3 regions of the Methylocella sp. genome follow, and region 1 is predicted to be linked to each of the others. Evidence: predicted binding sites of a transcription regulator. Region 1 holds the regulator's gene; each other region holds the start of a gene.
The links. The regulator LexA, encoded in region 1, represses DNA repair genes until DNA is damaged. The targets are predictions, from matches to a motif close to TGTTCNNNNTGTGTTCNG.

Region 2: the regulator LexA is predicted to act here: its motif matches at 2,850-2,867, upstream of ssb (single-stranded DNA-binding protein).
Region 3: the regulator LexA is predicted to act here: its motif matches at 2,063-2,080, upstream of dinB (DNA polymerase IV).

Annotation. Positions count from the first base shown of each region.
Region 1 covers NZ_JBGAHM010000013.1:50,585-55,975, forward strand. Annotated here, with positions in the region: gene glsA (glutaminase A) at 1-418, shown strand, start outside; gene cysQ (3'(2'),5'-bisphosphate nucleotidase CysQ) at 579-1,466, shown strand; gene ACILRB_RS08055 (DUF1134 domain-containing protein) at 1,572-2,240, shown strand; gene lexA (transcriptional repressor LexA) at 2,278-2,979, opposite strand; gene ACILRB_RS08065 (HPF/RaiA family ribosome-associated protein) at 3,246-3,803, shown strand; gene ACILRB_RS08070 (superoxide dismutase) at 3,900-4,499, opposite strand; gene ACILRB_RS08075 (hypothetical protein) at 4,841-5,391, shown strand, end outside.
Region 2 covers NZ_JBGAHM010000008.1:44,568-49,958, reverse strand. Annotated here, with positions in the region: gene gyrA (DNA gyrase subunit A) at 1-2,022, opposite strand, end outside; gene ssb (single-stranded DNA-binding protein) at 2,210-2,737, opposite strand; gene ACILRB_RS05800 (Tim44 domain-containing protein) at 2,942-3,991, opposite strand; gene fabA (bifunctional 3-hydroxydecanoyl-ACP dehydratase/trans-2-decenoyl-ACP isomerase) at 4,309-4,836, shown strand; gene fabB (beta-ketoacyl-ACP synthase I) at 5,005-5,391, shown strand, end outside.
Region 3 covers NZ_JBGAHM010000007.1:25,569-30,959, reverse strand. Annotated here, with positions in the region: gene ACILRB_RS05195 (UPF0104 family protein) at 1-370, shown strand, start outside; gene ACILRB_RS05190 (hypothetical protein) at 438-713, opposite strand; gene dinB (DNA polymerase IV) at 821-1,996, opposite strand; gene ACILRB_RS05180 (hypothetical protein) at 2,131-3,408, opposite strand; gene ACILRB_RS05175 (hypothetical protein) at 3,390-4,820, opposite strand; gene ACILRB_RS05170 (putative bifunctional diguanylate cyclase/phosphodiesterase) at 4,884-5,391, opposite strand, start outside.

The sequences.
Region 1 (5,391 bases):
CGCGGGCCTCGATCCGGACGAGGCCGCGGCCCTCCTCGCCGCGCTCGCGCCGGCGCGGCGCGTTTTCGCGCGCGGCGAACATGTGTTCCGGCGGGGCGAGCCGGCGCGCGACATTCTGACCGTCGCCTCCGGGCGCCTGCGCGTCGAGGCCGAGGCCGCCGACGGCGCGGCGCCGCGCGTCGCGGCGGTCGGGCCCGGCGCGACGATCGGCGAGCTGGCGCTGTTCGCCGCCGCGCCGCGTTCGGCCGACGTCGTCGCCGAAGAAGACACCGTCGCCTGGAGCGTGCCGCTCGACGCGCTTCGCGCCTTTCTCGCGGCGCGCCCCGAAGCGGCGAGCCGGATCCTGTTCAGGCTCAACGCCGATCTCGCCGACCGGCTGCGGCGTTCGACGGCGGCGGCGCGCGCGCTCGGCGGCTGACGCGCGGCCGCGCTCCGGCTCACGGTCGTTCGCCGAAATGTTAATGCTCTGAAGGCTTACTTTATTTCCCGACATGGCCGTCTTGGCTTACCCTGACGGCTGAATCGTCCAGCGCCGACCGCCGCCCCGGCATGAATGAGAGGCGGCTTTCGAGAGCTCCATGTCCGCCGCCAGCGAATCCGCCGCCAGCGAAACGCGCCACGCGTCGATCGACGCCGCCCAGATCGCCGCCGCCCCGATCGCCGCCCTTGACCGGGACGCCGTCGCGGAAATCTTCGCCGAGATCGCCCTCGAGGCGGCCATCGCCGTGATGTCGGTCTACGCCTCGGACAGCCATGCGCGGCGCAAGCCCGACCAGAGCCCCGTCTGCGACGCCGACGAAGACGCCGAAGCGATCATCCTCGAGCGGCTCGCCGAGCGGCTGCCGCAGTTTCCGGTGCTCGCCGAGGAGGCCGCCGCGGCCGGCAAGAAGACGGTCGCCTGCGACGCCTTCATCCTGGTCGATCCGGTCGACGGCACGCGCGAATTTCTCGACCATAACGGCGAGTTCACCGTCAACATCGCCCTCGTCGTCGAGGGCGCGCCGGTCGCCGGCGTGGTCTATGCGCCGGCGCTCGGGCGGATGTGGATCGCCGGGGCCGCCGCCGCGGCCTGCCGCGTCGAGCCCGGCGCGCCGCTGCCCGCGCCCGGCGAGCGCCGCCTGATTCATGTCCGCGCCGCCCCGGCGCAGGGCCTGACCGCGCTCGCGAGCCGCTCCCACTGCGACCCCGAGACCGAGGCGTTTCTCGCCACGCTGCCGGTGCATGAGCGGCGCAGCGCCGGCTCGTCGCTGAAGTTCTGCGCCGTGGCCGAGGGCGACGCCGACGTCTATCCCCGCTTCGGCCAGACCATGGAATGGGACACGGCCGCGGGCGACGCGGTGCTGCGCGCCGCCGGCGGCGTCGTGCTCGACGGCGAGCGCCATCCGCTGCGCTATGGCAAGGCCGGGCGGCAGTTCAGGAACGGGCCTTTTGTCGCCTGGGGCGATCCGGCGGCGGCGCGCGCCTGACGCGCCGCGCCTTTTTCACGCGTCCTCAACCCGTCGTTAACCTTGGCGCGACACTCTTTCGCCTCGCCGGCGCGAGCGCGGCGGCGGATCCGTCAGGGAGGAGCGATGCGCAGGCTTGAACAGACGCCGTCGGCCGTCGGGGCCGGGTCCGGCGCGCCGGCGTCGCCATGCGCCGCCGGCCGCCGCGACAGGCCCGGCGCCGCGTCGCGCCGGCGCGTGGCCGGGGTCTGCGTCGCGCTTCTCGCCGCCGCGGCGCTCGCGCCTCAGACCGTGGCCGCGACCGAGCGCCCCTCCGAATTCGCTCCCGACGAGATCGTCACGAACGGCCACAAATTCTTCGGCTCGATCTCGCGCGGCCTCGCCGAGGCGATCGAGCAGGCGACGCGGCGCTGGGGCAAGCCCAACGGCTATATTCTGGGGCAGGAGGCGAGCGGCGCCTTCATCGGCGGCCTGCGCTATGGCGAAGGGACCATGTACACCCGCAACGCGGGCCAGGTGAAAGTCTTCTGGCAGGGCCCCTCGCTCGGCTTCGACGCCGGCGCCGACGGGGCGCGGACCATGATGCTGGTCTATAACCTGCCTTCGACCGGGGCGATCTTCAACCGTTTCGGCGGCGTCGCGGGCTCGGCCTATCTCGTCGGCGGCTTCGGCCTGTCGGCCTTCATCAACGACGATGTTTACGTGGTGCCGATCCGCTCCGGCGTCGGCGCGCGGCTCGGCGTCAACGTCTCCTATCTGAAGTTCACGCCGGCTTCGACCTGGAATCCGTTCTGACCGGCTCCGTTCCCGGCGCCGCCCATTGGCCGCGGCGTCAGTAGCGCCGCAGCAGCGCGACGAGCCGTCCCTGGATGCGCACCCGGTCGGGTCCGAAGATGCGCGTCTCATAGGCCGGATTGGCGGCTTCGAGCGCGACCGAGGCGCCGCGGCGGCGCAGCCGCTTCAGCGTCGCCTCCTCATCGTCGATGAGAGCGACCACGATGTCTCCGGTCTCGGCGGTGTCCTGCTTGCGGATGACCACCGTGTCGGCGTCGAAGATGCCGGCTTCGATCATCGAGTCGCCGCGCACCTCGAGCGCGTAATGCTCGCCCTGCGTCAGCATGTCGGGCGGCAGGCTGATGACGTGGCTGCGCGTCTGCAGCGCGCTGATCGGCGTGCCGGCGGCGATGCGGCCCATGACCGGGATGGCGACGCTTTCGCGGCCCGCCTCGTCGTCGCGGGCGGGCTGCGGGCGCACGCGTCCAAGATCGCCCTCAATCACGCTCGGCTCAAACTTGCGGCCGCGCGCGCCGTCAGGCCGTGAGCCCGGCATGCGCAGCACCTCGATGGCGCGGGCGCGGTTCGGCAGGCGGCGGATGAAGCCGCGCTCCTCGAGCGCGATGATGAGGCGATGGATGCCCGACTTCGAGCGCAGGTCGAGCGCGTCCTTCATCTCGTCGAAGGAGGGCGGCACGCCGGTCTCCTTCAGGCGCTCGCTGATGAAGCGCAGGAGTTCGCTTTGCTTTTTGGTCAACATGGGTCGTCGGCCGCCATGGATCGCCTTTCGGCGCGCGAATCGGGCTCCCGCGCGCGAATCGGTCCGCACAAAGGGTGAACGAACGGTACATGTTCGTGCTGCGTTCCGCAAGCCCCCCGCCCCCGCGCGTCGGCAGGGGCGGCTCACGAAGAGATTTTGCGGCGGGGCGTTGACGGAACTTTCAGCCGCGCCATAGGTTAATCGCTCTCGCCGGCGCACGGCGACCCTTTTCGCCAAAGGCGCCGGCCATTTGGAGGAGAAAAGGCATGGATCGACCGCTGCAGATCGTCTTCCGCGACATCCAGCACTCGGACGCGCTCGAAAAACTCATTCAGGATCGAGCGCAGCGGCTTGAGAACGCCTATTCCCGCATTATCGGCTGCCGGGTCGTGGTCGGAACGTCGCATCGCGATCCCAACTCCGTGGTCGTTCCGCTGGCGCTGTGCGTCGAGGTCGAGATTCCGGGCAAGCCGCTCGTGGTCGCCAAGGCCGAGGGCAAGCGCAAGGGAGAGGCCTCGGCGCTCGTCAACAAGGTCTTCGACCTCGCCGAGCGGCGGCTCGAGCAGGTTTCCGAATTCGTCAAGAACACTTCGCGCCGGCTCGAGAACGCGCCCGAGACGGGCGTGGTGGCGCGGCTCTTTCCCGAGCAGGACCATGGCTTCGTCGAGGTGCGCGGCGGGCCGGACCTCTATTTCACCCGCGCCTGCGTGACGCGCGGCGACTTCAACGCCCTCAAGGTCGGCATGCTGGTCGAGGTGTCGCGCGCGCCCGACGGCCCGATGGGCCCGCAGGCGAGCGCCGTGCTCGCGCTCGTCGACGCGTGAGCGCGGCCGGCTGGCGATGACGCCGGCGCAAAAAGGGAGCGGGCCGCGCGGGCCCGCTCCGTTCAGCCGCTGGACGGGGCGGCGACGCGCCCGGCCTTATTTGGCGGCCTTGGCGTAAAGCTCGGCGACATAATCCCAGTTGACGAGATTTTCGACGAACGCCTTGAGATAGTCGGGCCGGCGGTTGCGATAGTCGATGTAATAGGAGTGCTCCCAGACGTCGCAGCCCAGAATCGGGGTCGCGCCATGCACGAGCGGGTTCTCGCCGTTCGGGGTCTTGCTGACGGCAAGCTTGCCGTCCTTGACCGAGAGCCAGGCCCAGCCGGAGCCGAACTGGGTGACGCCCGCCTGGATGAACTCCTCCTTGAACTTGTCGACCGAGCCGAAGCTGTCGACGATCGCCTTCTCGACTTCGCCCGGAATGGCGCCGCCGCCGTTCGGCTTCATCCAGCTCCAGAAATGGAGATGGTTGTAGTGCTGGCCGGCGTTGTTGAAGAGGCCGGCGTTCTTGCCGTAGGACTCCTTGACGATCTCCTCGAGCGACTTGCCCTCGAGCCCTGAGTCCTTCAGCAGATTGTTGCCGTTGGTGACATAGGCCTGATGATGCTTGTCGTGATGGTATTCGAGCGTCTCCTTCGACATATAGGGCTGCAGCGCCTCATAGGCGTAGGGAAGAGGGGGCAGGGTGAAGGACATGGCTTGCTCCTGGTGTCGCGCCGGCGGCCGGCGAGGGCCGCGCGGCTTTAACTAGACCGCTGGCTCTTGCGCAGCAACCGCCTTGGCCGGCGGCGCCGAAAGCTTCGGCGCCGCGCGGCCGGGCCCTGCTCAACGCTTAAGCGCCCCGTAAGGATCGACCGCCATAGTCGGCGGCGCTGGCGCGGCGCGGCCTGACGCGGCAGGATCGCCGGGGCGGCCCGGGCGCTCGCGCCTTGGCTTCGCCTCAACTGCGCGCCATCAACTGCGCGCCGTCAACGCGCGTTCGGACGCCGCCGGACGCGGGAGCCGCGGCGCCGCGACGTCATGAGCATTGTGAATTCATGAGTTATGTGACTTTCCTCGTCGGTCTGCTTCTGTCCGCCTGCGGCGGTTACGCCATGTCGTTTGGCTGGGGCATCGTCGCCGTCGAGCGCGGCTGGGCGAGCATGATCTCCGGCGCGGTGCTGCTTTCGGGCGGCGTCGTGGTCATGGCGCTGGCGCTCGTCATGCGGGGCGTCGCGCGGCTGCGCGCGGCGCTGTTGGCGCAGGCGCGCCCGTCTGCGCCAGCCGCTGCGCCGCAGCCCGCGCCTGCGCAGGACGAGGCGCCGGAGGCGCTGGCCTTTCAGCCGCCCGCCGAAGACGAAGCCCCGCCGCACGCGCTCATCGAGGATGTTCGCCGCGTGGTCGCCCAGTCGATCAAGGGGCGGCCCCTGCGTCCGGCCGAAGACGAGACGCCGGCCGCCGCGACCGGGGCGGACGCCGCCGCGCCATCGCGCCTTGAAGCCGAAGTCACGCGCGAAAACGCCGCCCCGGCCGAATACGCCTGGCCGCGCGACGCCGGGCGGTTTGAAGCCGCCGTGCGCCCGGAGCCCCGGCCGGCCGGGCCCGTTTC
Region 2 (5,391 bases), on a different contig from region 1:
GATCTTGCCGGCGCGATTGACCTGGGCGAAGTCGGAGAGCTTGTTGCGCCTGACGCCGCCGCCCGTCGTCGCGAACATCACGTCGAGCGCGGCCCAGCCGGCTTCATCCTCGGGCAGGGGCATGATGGTGGTGATGCGCTCGCCCTGTTCGAGCGGCAGGATGTTGACGAGCGCCTTGCCGCGCGCCTGGGGCGCGGCGAGCGGCAGCCGCCACACCTTTTCCTTGTAGACCTGCCCGCGCGACGAGAAGAACAGCACGGGCGCATGGGTCGAGGCGACGAACAGCCTCGCGACGAAATCCTCGTCGCGGGTCTGCATGCCGGAGCGGCCCTTGCCGCCGCGCTTCTGGGCGCGATAGGTGGCGAGCGGCACGCGCTTGACATAGCCGAGATGCGAGACGGTGACGACCATGTCCTCGCGCTGGATCAGGTCCTCGTCCTCGACGCCGGCGGCGCTGTCGAGGATGATCGTGCGGCGCGGCGTCGCGTAGGCGGACCTGACCGCGAGCAGCTCCTCCTTGACGATCGAGAACAGCCGTTCGCGCGAGCCGAGAATGTCGAGATAGTCGGCGATCTCGGCGGCGAGCTTGTTCAGCGCCTCGGCGATCTCCTCGCGGCCGAGCGCGGTCAGGCGCTGCAGGCGCAATTCGAGAATGGCGCGGGCCTGCGCCTCCGAGAGGCGGATATGGCCGTTCTCGTTCAGCACATGGCGCGGATCGGCGATGAGCAGCACGAGCGGCGCCATGTCATGCGCCGGCCATTCGCGCGCCATCAGCGCCTCGCGCGCCGCGGCCGCGTCGGGCGACTGGCGGATGAGGCGGATCACCTCGTCGATGTTGGCGACCGCGATGGCGAGGCCGACCTGCAGATGGGCGGCGTCGCGCGCCTTGCCGAGCAGGTGCTTGGTGCGGCGGGTGACGACCTCCTCGCGGAAATCGGCGAAGGCGGAGAGGAAGTCCTTGAGCGTCAGCGTCTCCGGCCGGCCGCCGTTGAGCGCGATCATGTTGCAGGCGAAGCTCGACTGCAGCGCGGTGAAGCGCCAGAGCTGGTTCAGCACCACCTCGGCCACGGCGTCGCGCTTCAGCTCGATGACGATGCGCATGCCGTCGCGGTCGGATTCGTCGCGAAGGTCGGCTATGCCCTCGACCTTCTTCTCGCGCACCAGCTCGGCGATCTTCTCGACAAGGCTCGCCTTGTTGATCTGATAGGGGATCTCGGTGACGATGAGCGCCTCGCGCTCCTTGCGGATGGTCTCGACCTCGACCTTGGCGCGCGTCAGGACCGAGCCGCGCCCGGTGAGATAGGCCGACTGCGCGCCGGCGCGGCCGAGCATCGCCCCGCCGGTCGGGAAGTCGGGGCCGGGCACATAGGCCATCAGCTCTTCGATCGACAGGGTCGGGTCGTCGATGAGGGCGACGACGGCGTCGATCACCTCGCCAAGATTATGCGGCGGGATGTTGGTCGCCATGCCGACGGCGATGCCGCCCGCGCCGTTGACGAGCAGGTTGGGAAAGCGCGCCGGCAGGACGACGGGCTCGGACTCCTTGCCGTCATAGTTCGGCTGGAAGTCGACCGTGTCGAAGTCGATGTCCTCGAGGAGCGCCATGGCCGGGCGGGCGAGGCGCGATTCGGTGTAGCGCATGGCCGCCGGCGGGTCGCCGTCGACCGAGCCGAAATTGCCCTGGCCGTCGATCAGCGGCAGGCGCATCGAGAAATTCTGCGCCATGCGCACGAGCGCGTCATAGATCGCGCCGTCGCCATGGGGATGGTATTTGCCCATCACGTCGCCGACGATGCGGGCGGACTTGACGTAAGGCCGGTCCGGCGTGTGGTTGTTCTCGTTCATCGAGAACAGGATGCGCCGGTGCACGGGCTTCAGGCCGTCGCGCACGTCGGGCAGCGCGCGGCTGACGATCACGCTCATGGCGTAATCGAGATAGCTGCGGCGCATCTCGTCCGAAATGGAGACGGGGCGGATGTCGGAGCCGGGGGCGCCCGGCTCTCTTGCGTCGTTGTCGGCCAAAACTGAGCTGATCCAGGAAAACGCCGCGACGGCTTGGCGCGGCTCGAAGGCTTCGCGCCGACTATAGGCGGGCGCGCCGCGAAAGGCCAGCGCCGCCGCCCGCCGCCGCCGCGCCGGAAAGCGTCTTAAAACAGGGGATTATCCCGCGACGCGGCGGACCGGCCGAAGCGTCGCCCGCCGCCGCCGCCTAGAAGGGGATGTCGTCGTCGATGATGTCGGCCGCGCGGCCCGCGCCCGCGCCCGCCGGACGGCGGCTCTCGCCGCGCTCGGCCCGCTCATAGGCGCGCTCGGGGCGCTCCATCGGCGAGGAGCGGCCGAAGCCCGGCTCCTCATAGCCGCCGCGCTCCTCGGAGTCGCCGCGGCCGCGGCTGTCGAGCAGGGTGAGCTCGCCGCGGAAGCGCTGCAGCACGACTTCGGTGACCTTGCGCTGGTTGCCGTCCTTGTCGGTGAATTCACGCGTCTGGAGCTGGCCTTCGAGATAGACCTTGGAGCCCTTGCGGCAGTACTGCTCCGCGATCTTGCCGAGATTCTCGTTGAAGATCACGATGTTATGCCATTCGGTGCGGTCCTTGCGCTCGCCCGAGGCCTTGTCGCGCCAGCTTTCGGTCGTGGCCAGGCTGAAGCTGACGACAGCGTCGCCCGAATTCATCCGGCGCGTCTCGGGATCGCGGCCGAGATTGCCGATGAGAATGACCTTGTTGACGCTGCCCGCCATGTGACGCTCCCAAAATGTTCCGCGCCCGTCGCGGTCCGGGGTCGCGACTATAGAGAACCGCAAGCGTCCGCGCAGGACGCCGGACGGCTTTTCCCCACTATCCCATCACCTGTGTTCTTTTTTTGTTCTTAACGGCCGATCGCCCGAACCGCAAGCGGATTCGGGCGATCGCTGCATTTTGACCCGGCCGCGGGCCGTCTGAACTCAGGCCTGCTGCACGCCGGAAAGAACCCAGGCGTCGGGGCCGGCGCCCGGCCGGCGCGTGAAGGTCCACAGCTCGGTCGCGGTCTGCGGACTGGCCGGATCGCCGCCGACGAGCCGGCCGGTGGCGCGGTCATAGGTCGCGTCGACCAGCGAGAAGCGCATGGCGACGGTGGCGTAGTCGGCGCCGGGCTCGCGCCAGGCCTCCGACAGGTCGCCCTGCAGGAATTCGACGCTGGAGAGCCGGTTGACCACGCCCCGGGCGGCGTTGTCGTTGAGCTCATTGGCGAAATTCGAGGCCATCTCGGGCGTGGCGAGGGCGCGCAGGCGGGCCTGGTCCTCGTCGGAATAGGCTTTCTGGATGTCCTGCAGGCGGCGCTCGAAGGCGCTGAAGTCGGCGCCCGTCACGTCGAGCTTCTGCTGCGGAACGGGCGCGCCGGGGCGCTGGCCGTTCATCGGGCCCGCCATGGGACCCGCCATGGGGCCCGCGCCCGGCCCGCCGCCGAACAGGCCGCCGAAGGCGCCGCCTCCCGGCGCGCTCCCCGGAGCGCCGTCGCCCTGCCGGTTGAAGCCGAAGGGCGAGGGCGCCGGGCCGCCGGCCGCGCCCTGCATGGCCGGGCGGCGGTTGCGGAAATAGTTCAGCGCGAAGCGGACGATGAAGAACAGCAGCGCGAGCTGGAGCAGCAGGCCGAGGAACGACATGATTCCGCCAAGGCCGCCGCCGAAGCCGTGGCCGAACAGCATGCCGACGAGGCCGGCGCCGAGAAGGCCGCCGAGCAGCCCGCCGCCGATGCCCGAAAACATGCCGCCGCGCCGCTGCGTCGCCTGATTGCCGAAGTTCGGGGTGTACTGGCCCTGATTCGGCGTCGCCGAGCGCTCGAAGGCCGAGCCGCCGCGCGGCGCGGTCGCGGTCGCGGCGGGCGCGTCGAAGGTGCGCGCGCCGCGGCTGCCGAAGGAGCCGCCCTTGCCGGCCCGCGCGAAGGCGTCGGCCGAGGCGCCGCCGGCGAGAGCCAGCGCGACGAGCCAGATGAACGTCTTTTGGCGGATCCTCATGGTCTCCTCTTCCCCGCTTTGGACTTCGGACGGCTCACGCCGCCTTGAACGTCGGATATGGATCCTTCGCCGATTGAAATTAAGGGGTCGGGCGCCGATTCGGGGCGTTTTGAAGATTGCTTTTTAGTAAGGGAGGCGCGGCCTTGCGCGGACGCGGGGCGCTTTCGGCTGGACGAGGCCTGTGCTAGAACGCCGCGACTTTGCGGCCGCCCGCGCCGGGCGCCGCGGGCGCGCGACGAGTCGAACGCGAGCGCGCGAGGGTCGATAAAGGGGCGCAAGGCCCTTTAGGGGGCCGCGGCGGAAAGAGGTTGGCGAGAGTGAGCACAGGCAAAGAGCGGCGCAGCAGCTTCGAATATGAAGACCTGATCGCCTGCGCGCGCGGGGAGCTGTTCGGCCCCGGCAATCCGCAGCTGCCGCTGCCGCCGATGCTGATGTTCGACCGCGTCAGCGCGCTGTCGGAGGAAGGCGGGGCGAACGGCAAGGGGATGATCCGCGCCGAGCTCGAAATCAAGCCCGACCTCTGGTTCTTCGGCTGCCATTTCAAGGGCGACCCGGTGATGCCCGGATGCCTCGGGCTCGACGCGCTGTGGCAGCTGCTCGGCTTCTATCTCGGCTGGCTCGACCTTCGCGGCAAGGGCCGCGCGCTCGGCGTCGGCGAGGTGAAGTTCGCCGACCAGGTGCTGCCGTCGGTCAGGCGCGTCGTCTATGGCGTCGACCTGAAGCGCGTGTTCAGGACGAAGCTCGTGCTCGGCGTCGCCGACGGTTTCCTTGAGGCCGACGGAACCCGCATATATGAGGCGAAGGATCTGCGCGTCGGCCTGTTTGGCGCGGCCGCCGCGGCGTAAAGCCGTCCGAGGCGCGAATCCAGACGATTTCGGCGCGTCCGGCGGCGCCGGAGAGGCCGACGCCGGCGCTCTGGCGGCGGCGAGGCGAAATTTCACCAGGAGAACGGCCCGCGCCGAGCGAGGCGGCCTTGACGCCGCAAGCGGGGGCCAGGCGGGAGCGAGGAGAGCATGAGACGCGTCGTCGTCACCGGAATGGGCGTCGTTTCGTCCATCGGCAATAATTCGCAGGAAGTCCTGGCCTCGCTGCGCGAGGGCCGCTCGGGGATCGTGCGGGCCGAAAAATATGCGGAGCTCGGCTTCCGCAGCCAGGTCCATGGCATGCCGACGCTTGAGCCCGAGGCGATGATCGACCGGCGCGCGCTGCGCTTCCTCGCCCAGGGCGGTCAGTGGAACCATGTCGCCATGGAGCAGGCGATCGCCGATTCCGGCCTTGCGCCTGACGAGGTCTCGAACGAGCGCGCCGGCATCATCATGGGATCGGGCGGCGCCTCGCTGCGCACCATCGTCGAAGGCGCCGACATCGCCCGCGCCAAGGGGCCGAAGAAGATCGGCCCC
Region 3 (5,391 bases), on a different contig from region 1:
CTATTTCGCCCTGCCCGAGGCCGCGAACCCCGGCTTCTTCGTGGTCCTTGGCGTGTTCCTCGCCTCTTTCTCGGCGGCGCTCGTCTCCAACGCGCCGGGCGGGCTCGGGGTGTTCGAGATCCTGTTCATCAAGGCCATGCCGGCGACGCCGCAGGTCGAGGTGCTGACCGCCCTGCTCGTGTTCCGGCTGCTCTATCTCATCATCCCGCTCATGATCTCGCTCGTGATCGTCGTCGCCTTCGAGAAATCGAGGCTGCGCGAGACGCTCGCCCATGAAAGGCCTGAGCTGGCGCAGGAGACGCGCGGCGACGCCGGCGCCTCTGCCGCGGCGCGCGAAAAGATCGAAGGCCGCGGCGCCGACGCCGTTTGAGGGGCCAAAACGGCGAAAACCCCGGGCGGGAACCCCGGGGTTTTGGCTCGGGAAAACCCGGACGCGCCTAGTTGCAGACACGGACGCGGCGGAAGCCGACCACCTCGCCATAGGCGTCGACGACGGGCTGGCGGCTGAAATAGCAGGCCGGCGCGTAATAATAAGGAGTCGCGGCGGCGGCGGCCGCGCCGATCGCGATGCCCGCGGCGGCGGCGCCGACGCCCCAGCCCCAGGGATGATAGGCGCGCCACGGGCCGGCGGCGGCGGGGGAGGACGCCGAAACGGCGCCGGCGAGGGCGAGGGCCGCGAGGCCGGCGGCGAAAGTCTTGCGAGCTGCGGTCATTGTCGTCTCTCCGTCGGGGCGGCTCCATCCGCCGCCGATGCAGAAAGACTAGTTTTATGCCGCGCGGCTCTCTGTGCGGGCGCGCACCGGGCCGGCGCGCCCGGCCGTCAGCTGAGCCCGAGGTCGAGCTGGCGCGGCGCGGGCCGAAGGTCAGGCCCGCTCAGCGCGCCGAGCGTGACGCCGAGCAGCCTGACGCCGCGACGCAGGGGCGACGCGGCCTCCGTCAGGAGCGGCCGCAGCAGGGCGAGGCTTTCGGCCTCGAGCGCGGCGCGCTCCGGCACCGGCTCGGACCGCGAGCGGCTGCGCGAAAAAATCCTGAAATCCGCCGTCTTGGCCTTGAGCGTCACCGTGCGGCCCGAGACGCCCAGCGCCTGCGCCTGGCGCCAGAGCTTGTCGAGAATCGGCAGAAGCGCGAGCCGCATCGCCTCGAAGCCATGCAGATCCTCGAAGAAGGTGCTCTCGGTCCCGAGCGATTTGCGGATCCGGTCCGGCCGCACCGGCCGCTCGTCGATGGCGCGGGCGATCCCGTAATAATAGGCGCCGGCCTTGCCGAAGCGCTCCTGCAGCAGGCCGAGCGGCAGCGCCTTCAGGTCGGCGACGGTCTCGATTCCGAGCCTCTTCATGCGCGCCTCGGTCGCGGGGCCGACGCCATGCAGACGCGCGACGGGCAGCGGCTCGACGAAGGCCTCGCCCCGGGCCGGCGGCACCACGAAAAGCCCGTCGGGCTTTTTATGGTCCGAGGCGAGCTTGGCCAGAAACTTGTTGTAGGAGACCCCGGCCGAAGCGGTGAGGCCCGTGCGGGCGAAGATCTTTGCGCGAATCTCCTCGGCGATCCGGGTGGCCGACGGCGCGCCGGTCAGGTTTTCGGTCACGTCGAGATAGGCCTCGTCGAGCGAAAGCGGCTCGACGAGGGAGGCGTGTTCGGAAAAGATCGCCCGGATCTCGCGCGAGACGGATTTGTAGACGTCGAAGCGCGGCTTGACGAACACGAGGTCGGGGCATTTGCGCAGCGCCGTGACGGAAGGCATGGCGCTGCGCACGCCGAAGGCGCGCGCCTCATAGCTCGCCGCCGCGACGACGCCGCGCGCCCGCGCCCCGCCGACGGCGACGGGCCTGCCGCGCAGCGACGGGTCGTCGCGCTGCTCGACCGAGGCGAAGAAGGCGTCCATGTCGACGTGAATGATTTTTCGCACACGCCGGGCCGGCGTTTCGGGCGCGGCCTCGGCCTCAAGGGGCGGGCGGGCCGGCTGCGCCTGACGGCGAAAGGGCGTCGCGTCGAGCATGAGGGGTTCGGGGCTGGCGCTTCGGGACGGCGCGCCGCGAATCGCCGCGCCGCCCGAATTTTCGTCTATTCATGTTTTGTTCGCAAGCCCGCATCCTGCCCGCAGGCTTTCGCCGCGCCGGCGGGCGGCGGGCCTCAGGGTTTTTGACCGGGCTTTCGCGCCGCGCCCCAGTCCATCGAGGCGAGCAGCACGAGCACGGAGATCGTGCCGAAGCCGGCCATGGCGCTCATCATGCCCTGCGCGCCGAAGCGCAGCGCGAGAAGGGCGCCCGCCGCCGCGCCGGCGAGCGTGAAGGCGAGATTGACGACGCCGTAGGGCACCGCCCGGCGCGCCCCGATGTAGAGCGGCGCGAGCAGCGAGACGAGCGCATAGGAGAAGGCGAAATAGGCGCAGGCGAGCACGAAGGCCGCCGAAACCTCGCCGACCTCCTTCGGCAGGGCGAGGGCGAGCAGGTCGCGGTTGACGACGAACGGCAGCGTGGCGGCGACGGCGGCGCCGAGCCCCGCGGCCGCAAACAGCGCCCGGCGCAGGCCGTTGAGCCAGAGCGCGTCGCGCCGCTGCAGCGCGTCGATGAAGGCCGGCATCAGCGGCCGGGTGACGAGCGTCAGCGGGTTGACGAGCCGCGCGATGAACAGGACGCTGGTCGAGAACACGATATAGTCATGGGCGCCGGCGACGGCGAGCGCGATCATCGCCGAGGCGTAGATCTTCACATAGTCGGCGAACGGCGAAAGAAAGAGCGGCAGGCTTTCCGGCGCGCGCGCCCAGAGCGCCGCGAAGGCGTTTTTGCCGATTTTCGGCGAAAGGCCGCGCGTCGCCGCGACCTGGAGAAAGACGCAGAGATCGGCGAGGGCGGGCGCGCCGAAATAGACGAGGCAGACGGTCATGTCGTTGAGCCGCCCGAAATGGGCGAGCGCGAGCAGGCCCCCGACGAGCGCGAGATTGGCGGCGGTCTGAACGAGGCTCGTCACATGGTCGGTGCGCTCCGCGATGCGGTAGATCTGGCCGAAGCCCGCCGCAATCTGAAGGAAATTCAGCGCGACGCCGACGACGATGGCGGGCTTGAGTCCGTAGAGCGCGGCCCATAGGGCGCCGGCGAGCGCGAACAGCGCCGCGACGACGAGCGACAGCGCCGCATGGGCGCTGAAGCAGCGCCGCGTCGCCTCCATCGGCGCCTTCGGGTCGTCGCTGGCGAAAGCGTGGGCGATGTCGCGGATGAACAGCACGCCGAAGGGCGCGAAGACGAGGCCGATCGCCGCCGCGACGTTCATGGCCGTGAGAAAGGCCGTATAGTCCTGCGCCGAGACCCCGCGCGCGACGAGCGGCAGCGCGACGAACACCGTCGCCGCGCCGCTGAGCTTCGTGAATAGGGCGAAGCCGACGGAGCGGATCATCAGAAAAGTGCGGCCCATCGGCTCCCTGTCGCAAGGTTGAACGGCGCGGCTCCGCCGGCGCCCGGGCGGCCCGGCCGGCCGCGGCGCATAATGGCGACGGCGCGGCGCGACGGCGAGGCCCTTTTGCGGAAAACGCCTTCGCTTTCGCTTGAGCGCGCCGGCCCCGCCCGCAGGCGCTTCGAATTGCGCGGGCTTGATGGATGATTTCCACAGGCGCGGCGTATAGGAAAAGGCGTGGCGCCCGCCCTCGCGGCGGGCGGATTTCTCTTCGGCGGTCGCATATGACGGATTTCTCCCCCCAGCTTGTCCACGACGCCCTCGACCGCCTGCAGTTTCAGCAGGCCGACCGCTTTCTCCTGATCGAGCAGATTCCGATCGGCTATGGCGGCCAGATCGCGCATCGCGTCATGGGGCTTGAGCTCGCGCTGGCGACGGGGCGGCGCGCGGTGTTCTCGCGTGACGACGATCCGCCCTATGGCCAGACTTTTGCGCCGCAAAGCGCGCCGCCGCCGCCGCAGGCGCTGGCCGCCGAAACCCTCTACGATCCGACGCGCGCGCAGGACGAGCCTTTCCTGCGCTTCGCCAACGACGCGGCCGACGCGGCGCTCGCCGCCGAGGGCGGCGTCGTCGCCTTCGCGCCGCGGGTCGCCGACGAGATCGAGGCGGCGCGGGCGCGGCTCGGCGTCGGCGAGACGACGCTCGGCGTCCATTTCCGCCGCGGCGACAAGACCGTCGAGACGGCCTATGTGCCGTCGCGCCATTTCAACGCGGCGATCGCGAAGGTTTACGGGCGCTGGCGCTTCGAGTCGCTCTTTCTCGCGAGCGACAGCCCGAAGGCGCTCGACGAGATCGAGCCGCCGCCGGGCGTGCGCGTGATCTTCGACCATGAGGAGCGCCGCTACGACAACGCCAACCACAAGATGCTCTTTCGCAGCCCCGAGCTTTCGGCGCAGGAGACGTTCACGGCGGCGAAGAACGTGGGGCTGCTCTCGGCCTGCGGCGGGATCGTCGGGCAGGACAACGCCCATTTCGCGACCATCGCCGCGGCGCGGATCGGCCTGCGCCACCCGGAGGGCGGGCGGGTGCTGCTGCTGCCGGGCCGCATCGCCGAGATCGAGGCGCCGGCGCTCGGGCGCTATTTCGACATGAAGCGCCGCGCCCGCGCCTTCGCGCGCGCGCTCGTGCCGGCCGAACTGCGCCAGAAAATCCTGCGCTTCAAGCCGTTTTGCCGCGCGACGTTCTGGCCCGCGCGGGCCAGCCATGTTGCTGGCGCGGGAGGGCGGGGGGCGCGCTCCCGCGCCGTTTTGCGCCTTGCGCCGGGCGTCGTTTTCCTGGCTCCCTTTTTGGCGCCCTGCTCCCGGCTCCCCGTCGCGCGCCCCGTGTTTTGGCGCGCTCCATTGTTGGCGCGCTCCATTGTTGGCGCGCTCCATGTGTTGGCGCGCTTCATGTGTTGGTGTTGGCGCGATGTCCTGACGCGCGGGTCCGTGTGCGCCTCAATGCTTGAGCGGCGGCGCGAAGCGCTGGTCCGCCTTGGCGTTGGCTTCGAGCAGCGGGCGGATCTTGCTCGCCGGAATGGGCGGGCTGAAATAATAGCCCTGCATTTCGGTGCAGCCTTCCGCGCGCAGAAAGGCGAGCTGCTCGCCGGTCTCGACGCCTTCCGCCGTGGTCGAGACGCCGAGACTGACGCCAAGCCCCGCGACCGCGCGCACGATCGCCGTCGAGCCGTCGCTGAGCCCGAGATCCTTCACGAAGGAGCGGTCGATCTTGATCTTGTCGAAGGGGAAGGCGCGCAGATAGGAGAGGCTCGAATAGCCCGTGCCGAAATCGTCCATCGAGACGCTGACGCCGAGCGCGCGCAGGCTGTGCAGCGTGGCGAGATTGGCCTCGCTCTCGGCGAGCAGGATCGATTCGGTGATTTCGAGCTCAAGCCGGGAGGCGGGCAGCCCCGAGGCCGCGAGCGCCGTCAGCACGGCGTGGACGAGATTGCCGCTGCGAAACTGC